3 regions of the Paenibacillus sp. GCM10027626 genome follow, and region 3 is predicted to be linked to each of the others. Evidence: riboswitches for the same ligand, from Rfam matches in the RefSeq annotation. Region 3 holds a riboswitch; each other region holds the start of a gene.
What was found. Region 3 has a riboswitch for cyclic di-AMP ahead of ACFQ0N_RS01940 (KamA family radical SAM protein). Riboswitches for the same ligand answer to the same signal wherever they lie in the genome.

Region 1: another riboswitch for cyclic di-AMP. It lies ahead of ACFQ0N_RS12315 (C40 family peptidase); the one in region 3 lies ahead of ACFQ0N_RS01940 (KamA family radical SAM protein).
Region 2: another riboswitch for cyclic di-AMP. It lies ahead of ACFQ0N_RS25380 (3D domain-containing protein); the one in region 3 lies ahead of ACFQ0N_RS01940 (KamA family radical SAM protein).

Annotation. Positions count from the first base shown of each region.
Region 1 is NZ_JBHTHC010000005.1:199,821-202,081, forward strand. Features, by position in the region: gene ACFQ0N_RS12310 (C40 family peptidase) at 1-112, opposite strand, end outside; cyclic di-AMP (ydaO/yuaA leader) riboswitch at 118-252, opposite strand; gene ACFQ0N_RS12315 (C40 family peptidase) at 506-970, opposite strand; cyclic di-AMP (ydaO/yuaA leader) riboswitch at 975-1,118, opposite strand; gene ACFQ0N_RS12320 (disulfide oxidoreductase) at 1,187-1,597, opposite strand; gene ACFQ0N_RS12325 (DsbA family protein) at 1,614-2,261, opposite strand, start outside.
Region 2 is NZ_JBHTHC010000015.1:70,329-72,589, forward strand. Features, by position in the region: gene ACFQ0N_RS25375 (polysaccharide deacetylase family protein) at 1-396, shown strand, start outside; gene ACFQ0N_RS25380 (3D domain-containing protein) at 554-1,279, opposite strand; cyclic di-AMP (ydaO/yuaA leader) riboswitch at 1,368-1,630, opposite strand; gene ACFQ0N_RS25385 (CBM96 family carbohydrate-binding protein) at 1,730-2,261, opposite strand, start outside.
Region 3 is NZ_JBHTHC010000001.1:390,430-392,690, reverse strand. Features, by position in the region: gene ACFQ0N_RS01945 (response regulator) at 1-34, shown strand, start outside; gene ACFQ0N_RS01940 (KamA family radical SAM protein) at 113-1,237, opposite strand; cyclic di-AMP (ydaO/yuaA leader) riboswitch at 1,534-1,682, opposite strand; gene ACFQ0N_RS01935 (PadR family transcriptional regulator) at 1,706-2,261, opposite strand, start outside; gene ACFQ0N_RS01930 (MDR family MFS transporter) at 2,250-2,261, opposite strand, start outside.

The sequences.
Region 1 (2,261 bases), on a different contig from region 3:
CCATTACAGCATCGACAGCTTCAGATAATGACGCTTGACTTGCAAAAGCACTTCCTGCACCTGCTGAGAATAGAACTGCAGCACCTGCCACTGACAATATCCACTTTTTCAAAACGATTATGCTCCCTTCGGCGCCTACGAGGTTAGCTACGGATTCGGTTGAAGGCTCCCTATCGTCTACACTCTAATCAGACGAATTCACCCAAAATGGTTCCCCCGTTTTTCACACAGAAAATTCGGCAAAGTATTGGACTACCCTACATATTAGGATAAATAATTCGCAAAGGATGCGGCATTTCCTCCCAGAACAAAAATTAAAATTCTTTCATTTTGTTCTCAGATAGCGAAACGACAGTCCGTCAAGGGCCGTATGTGGTCGGCCGACCGCCGTCATGCAACGAAACACCGCCCGCTGGGAGCTGGCACTCGGTGCGTTCTTGCACGCAAAAAGACCGCCAACGCGGCGGTCTTACTTGCTTATGGAAAGATGGAGCAATCGCATCTCTTATGCTTTGACCATCTTGGCATACGTTTTCTTGCCTACTACACGACGAGCAGTCACATACCGCTTCTTGTAGTACGAATCGCTCAGCTTGCTGATCGTAACGCCCTTGCTGCTGGAGGAATGGGCAAACTTCCCGCCGCCAACGTAAACGCCGGCATGGGATATGCCTTTGCCTGAAGTATTAAAAAAGACGAGATCTCCTTCGCGAAGATCGGATTTGGCGACTTTCTCGCCTACTGCAGCCTGTGACTTGGAGGTTCTTGGCAAGCTGACATCGAACTTATTGAAAATGTAGCGAACAAAACCCGAGCAGTCGAATCCTTTTGTTGTTGTGCCACCGTATTTATAAGGCGTGCCTACAACCGCGTTCACAGATTCTTTGAGCTTAGCTTGACTTGCAAAGGCGCTGGTGCCTCCGGCAAAAATCGTCATCCCAGCTAAAATCGATAGTACTGCTTTCTTCAAACTGACGTTCTCCCTTCATTGCCTACGAGGTTAGCTGTGGGGTTCGGTTGAAGGTCCCTATAACTCTCTTGCTAAAACAAGAATTAATTCACCCAAGTGTTGGGTCCCCCGCTCCTTCTTGATCAGAAGAATTCGGCATGTTCCAGTTCTTTTGGTCTTACGCTTATAATTCGATTTTTACCGTCAATTTCCTGCCCATTTTTTATTAGAATCTTTTCATTTATCGTTTTTTGTCATAAAGAGCAGCACCGAAATAAGCGTAAAGGCAACAAGCGCCAGAAAGGGAATCGTAATAAAACCGAAGTAATTAATGTATTGCGTGCTGCATGGAACGCCGTTTACACACGGTTTGATGGAGGCAAAACCGGGAACTTTTTGCTCCAAATAATGGAACAGTGAAATACAGCCGCCGATAATCGACAGTGGAAGCACATATTTCTTGATCTTTCTGTCGTTTGTGTACGCAGCAATCCCTAACAGAATCGAAAGCGGGTACATCAGTATACGTTGATACCAGCACAGCTCACATGGAATAAATTCGCGTATTTCACTAAAATATAGACTGCCCAGCGTGGCAACGACCGCTACCATCCAGGCCAAATAAAGTGTATACTCCCGCAGCTTCATGGTATCCCCCCGGTTATTAACTTCCTTGCTCCTTTAGCTTATCTTCAATCACTTTAACGATGGCATCGTAATCCATTGGCGACTGCAGTACCGAATCGTTGATCATGATCGTCGGCGTCGCGTTAACTTTATATTTGTCAACCAGTCCTTTGTCAATTTCAACCTGCGGCAGCGCGGCTTTTTTCTCAATATCGTCCTTCAGCTTGTCCAGATCAATCTTCGGTTCGACAGCAGCTGCAATCTCCAGCACCTTGTCCATCGTTAGCCATGTTGTACTGTCGCCGTGAGCAGGCTGTGCGGCAAACAGTGCTTCATGGAACGGCCAGAACGCATCCGGATTCGTCGCCCAGATCGACTCGCCGGCCAGTGCCCCCGTAATCGACTCTTCTCCATGGAATGGCGTATTGATAAAAGCAAAGGTCACCTTGCCCGTATCGATATAATTTTCTTTTAGCTTCGGATAGATATTTTCTGACCATAAGTAACAAGCTGGGCATTTGTAATCCCCGAATTCAACAATTTGCACTTTGGAATCCTTGCTGCCGGCAGTCGCTTGATTGGAAATATCAGGCCTTCCTGCTGAAGAGGTTTGCTCAGTGGGCTTGTTCGATGCTTGATTCAGCATGTACAAAATAACAAATAAAATAACGATAATTGCCGTAAA
Region 2 (2,261 bases), on a different contig from region 3:
CCGCGCATTAGTAAGCGGCAATTTCAACAGCAAATATCGCGGACAGATGAAATACTGCGCCCGCTAATCGGTTACAGTCCACGGTTTATTCGTCCTCCATACGGTGAAATTACCGCAGAGCAAGTGGAATGGGCGAAAAAAAACGGCTACATTATTGTCAACTGGGATGTAGATTCAGAGGATTGGAAGGGGATCGGCAGTAATAGGGTGCTGCGCAATATACAGAGGACTTTGCAGCCAGGTTCAATCATTTTACAGCATGCAGGCGGCAGCGAGGACTTGTCCGGTACAATTAAAGCACTTCCCAAGCTTATTGAAATGCTGCAAGATAACGGCTACGAGATCGTGCCGCTGCCTGAGCTGCTTAATCGCTCAGTCGACCGCAAAGTCCGATGACAAGCAGCTTTTGGATGTGAGAAGAAACGGCTGATGCCGTCCTTGGCGCGAGGCAAGTTTCTTCCCCTGAAATTTTATAGAATTTATCAGCTAAAACATATAAATTCTATAAAATCAAAAAAGCGGCACACTTTTCTCAAAGTGCGCCGTCCTTCCTCTATTCCAAAATATATACTTTTACATATTGAATTCCGAATGTTCTCGCTTTTTGTTGGGATTGTGGAAGAAAGATATCGATCTTATTCCCTTTAATGGCTCCACCCTTATCCGATGCCGTCATAATCATTCCGCCTTGCGGCAATCCATCATGGCTGTAGCCGGTCACATATACCTTGCTGCCTAGCGGGATCACGTTAGGATCAACAGCGATCGTTCCAAGTTTCAAGGGGTTGCCTAAGTAGTCTACAGCTCCCCATCCCCCATTTTCCGAGGGATCTGCTGTGTAGGCGCTGGCCTTCATCTGCAGTACGTTCGAATAGTTAAAGCTTCGTCCACCCAGATTAAGTGTCGATGACTTCTTGCTTGCTGCTGCCGCTACTGCATTGCTGGCAGCGGTTTTGGCGGTTTTGGCACTTTCTGCTTTTGCCGCATTCAATGTAGCTACGGTCTTGAGCGCTGCAGCTGCGTTCGCTTCTGTATCGGGCTCGTTATTCTCATCCGGAATAACAATATCCAGCCCTTCATAAATGTTCAATGGATCGATTTCCGAATTTGCTTGAACTAATGCATCGACAGATACCCCATACTCGCTCGATAGCTTCCAGAAAGTATCGTCATCACTTGCTTTATGAACCGTAGCCGCGCTTGCAATCCCCGCTTGTGTCATTATCGCAACACCAATCACTACGGCTGCCATGCTTTTCTTCCATGCTGTCTTGAACAAACTGGTCTTCCTCCTTCGTTTACGGTCACTCGCGCAGGGAAGCTGGCAAGTGCCGTCATCGTGAATGGATCGGACTGCGAACTGCTTTTGATCCTTTCAACATGTGGCCTACGAGGTTAGCTGTCGGATTCGGGTCGAGGAGTCAACCCTACACAAATTCACTTAGCCGGCGACTGCTGCATGAAATTTGTGATTCACCCCAAAGCGCAATGTGTGTGTGTCACATTAACGCAGATTCCGATTGCCCGCCCTGGTCTGCTGCCATGACCGAGAGAGGCTTATCGGGATAACAATGTCTATTTGACACTGTTATTCATTCCCCCGCACTTTTCGTTTCGGCTCGGGTATGAGAATATCATATCTCTTCACGAAAAATAAATAGATATTTTCCTAATCTGCATGAAAAATTTTTAATGATCCGCGTCGTTACTGGGTTTGAGCGCGCTTTCACTATTGGAGGCATGCCGTATACACCTTAAGGTAAGGGCCATAGCCTGCGCTTTCCTTGCTGCGCAAAGTAACATTGCGCGCTCCTTCCCCATTCACTCCTTGAAGAAGCGCAATATTAACATCGGCTCCAGCTTGCTGGCACTGTTTGACATACTCGGTCACATCGGCTTCCCGCCATTCATAATGCCGATCGACTGGCACCGAGCCCAGTTGCTCCCGAACTTCCGGCTTGGTATCCCATGTTACGTCCTTTTCTTCCCAGTTTGAATCTGCTCCAAACAAATATAAGTCCGTTTCATCTCCTGCTGTATCTTGTACAAGCGCATAAATATACAACTTTGCTTGCTCAATCGTCCCCTCTATTTGCCCGAGCGGAAAACGGATCAGTGCTTCGCGCCGATAGTCAGGATTAAGATCTCCCTTGACGATCAGTTCAGCGCTGGAACCAAAGTTGGTTGCCGCCGCTTTGCCGCCCTGCACATACGTATCTGCTGAAGCTGCGATGCGTATACCGCCGTCATCGACACTTACA
Region 3 (2,261 bases):
CAATTACCGTAAAGAACGGGAAATTGCCGATTGAAGCTGCGGCTTGTAAAGCCGCGAGCCGACCGAGCGCCGAATCCGGCGTTCGGATCGCCTTCAGGCTATCGCCCGGTTATTACGGAGCCGTCTGCATTTTCACCTTTGGCCGCTCCCAGTATTGTTCATTGCCCGGCAAATCATCGAACCATTCCGCATCATCCGGACAATCCAGCACCATAAATTTTCCGTAGTTGTCGTCACGCGACTGATGGTACTTTAAATAGGCTTTTCCGTCCTCGATCGCCAGCACCTCGATTTTGCCTGATGTATGACTCATCGATAGCCTTACACGCTTGCCCAAGCCGGAGGTTCTTGCTTTGGCCTTCTCTACGATGCGATACACTTCTTTCAACGGGAGCACAAAGTCTCTGTTGCCGGCAACCGGCCGGTTAATAAAGAAATAATAGGGAGTAACACCGGCCCACGACAGGCGGTCCAGCAGTTCGCCAAGCACAGCGGGATCATCATTAATGCCTTTCAGCACAGGCGTCTGGTTGACGACAATAGCGCCTGCGTCATGCAGCGCTTTAAAGCCTCTTTTTGCTTCTGGGGTAATTTCACGCGGATGATTAATATGGGCCATGACATAGATGCGCTTTTCTTCATTGGAGTAGGTTCGGATCATTTCGAGCAATGCATCGTCATTGTAGATGCGCATTGGGTTAAAGACAGGAATTTTGGAGCCTAGACGGATAATTTGGACATGATCAATTTCGCGGAGACGCTGGATAATGGCGGTGAGCTTGGCCGTCCCAAGTATGAGACTGTCGCCCCCTGTTAACAGCACATTATTAATTTCCGGGTGTTTGGATATATATTCCAAACCTTGCGTTACATCGGACATCGCTTCCTTCACATCATTGCGGAACAAACGTTTGCGGAAGCAGTAGCGGCAGTAGGCGCCGCAAACCTCGGAGACGATGAGCAGAGCGGTTGTCCGGTACTTATGCTGGCAGCCCGGCACAACATAGTTGGTCTCTTCATCTGACGCGTCCCATCGCCCGTATTCCTTCAGCTCGCCTTCATTCGGAATGACTAGCTTTCTAATCGGATCATGCGGATCGTCCCAGTCGATCAATCCCAAGTAGTAATCATTGACTCGGAACACGAATTTATCAGTGATCGGCTTAAGCCTTTCACGCTCGCTCTCCGGCAGCATGGTCACCTGGTTAATGTTCGTCAAATATTTGGCCTTCTGCATCGTACCCTCTCCTTGTACTCAGATTGGTTGAAACGATGGAGGCCCAGCTCTTGCATCGGATGCCCGTCAAAGTCAGCAGGGGTGAGAAAAACTTCGATCGAAGTTCTTCGAGGATGAGCGGCATGCAGGTTTGCCAAACAAACCCGCTTCGAAAACATGAGACCGCTTTATTGCCAATAAGAATGCTCCATCCCTAAATTTTGGAACGATATACATCCTTTGTGGTCAATAAAGAACAAAAAAGACCCTTGTACAAGGGTCTCTACTGTCATGAAGGCAGTCTCGCACCAGTATTGATTAGACCCATCCATTGCTGACGAGGTTAGCTGACGGACTCGGGTAGATGGTACCCTACATTCACTTCCATGAATGATTCGCCCCAATTGAACTGGTTCCCCCGCTTCTCGAATATTGTGCATATCCGAAAATTAAGCATGGATCCATTTTAATGCATTTTCGCCCGAAAAGTCAAATCGGGCTGTCAGCCTCCTCATAAGGCTTGAGCTTCAGTCCCTCTCCCCGTTCGTTGAGCCTGCCGGCCAGCGCGTCCGCGAGCAGCCGCCGCCGCCAGTTCAGCTCAGTAAGCAGATGCTCGTAGCCTACCCACAAAGTATGCAGGACCGCGCGGGACACTTGACCGACATGCTCCTCGTAAAGCCTCAGCATCTGCTCGGCCTCTGCTTCCCATTGCGGCATTTTCTGCGCCAAAATCTCCGCAATTTTGGCCTGATCACCATAGGATGCGAAAATGAGCGCAATAAACATCGGATGATTGAGGTGCGGCTCTCCCTCCATCTGCTCTAGCAGCAGTCGATGAAACAGCTCTTTTCCCGCATCCGTAATTCGATAGATGGTCTTGTCGGGCCTGCTCCCGCTGCTAATTACTTCGACAGAGGCAATGTAGCCGTCCTTTTTCAATTGATCGATCGCATAATAAAATGTGCCATACTGGATTTTTACGTATTTATGCATTTGCCGGTCCTTCATTTCCCGCACAATTTCGTATGGATAGCTATCCCCTTCC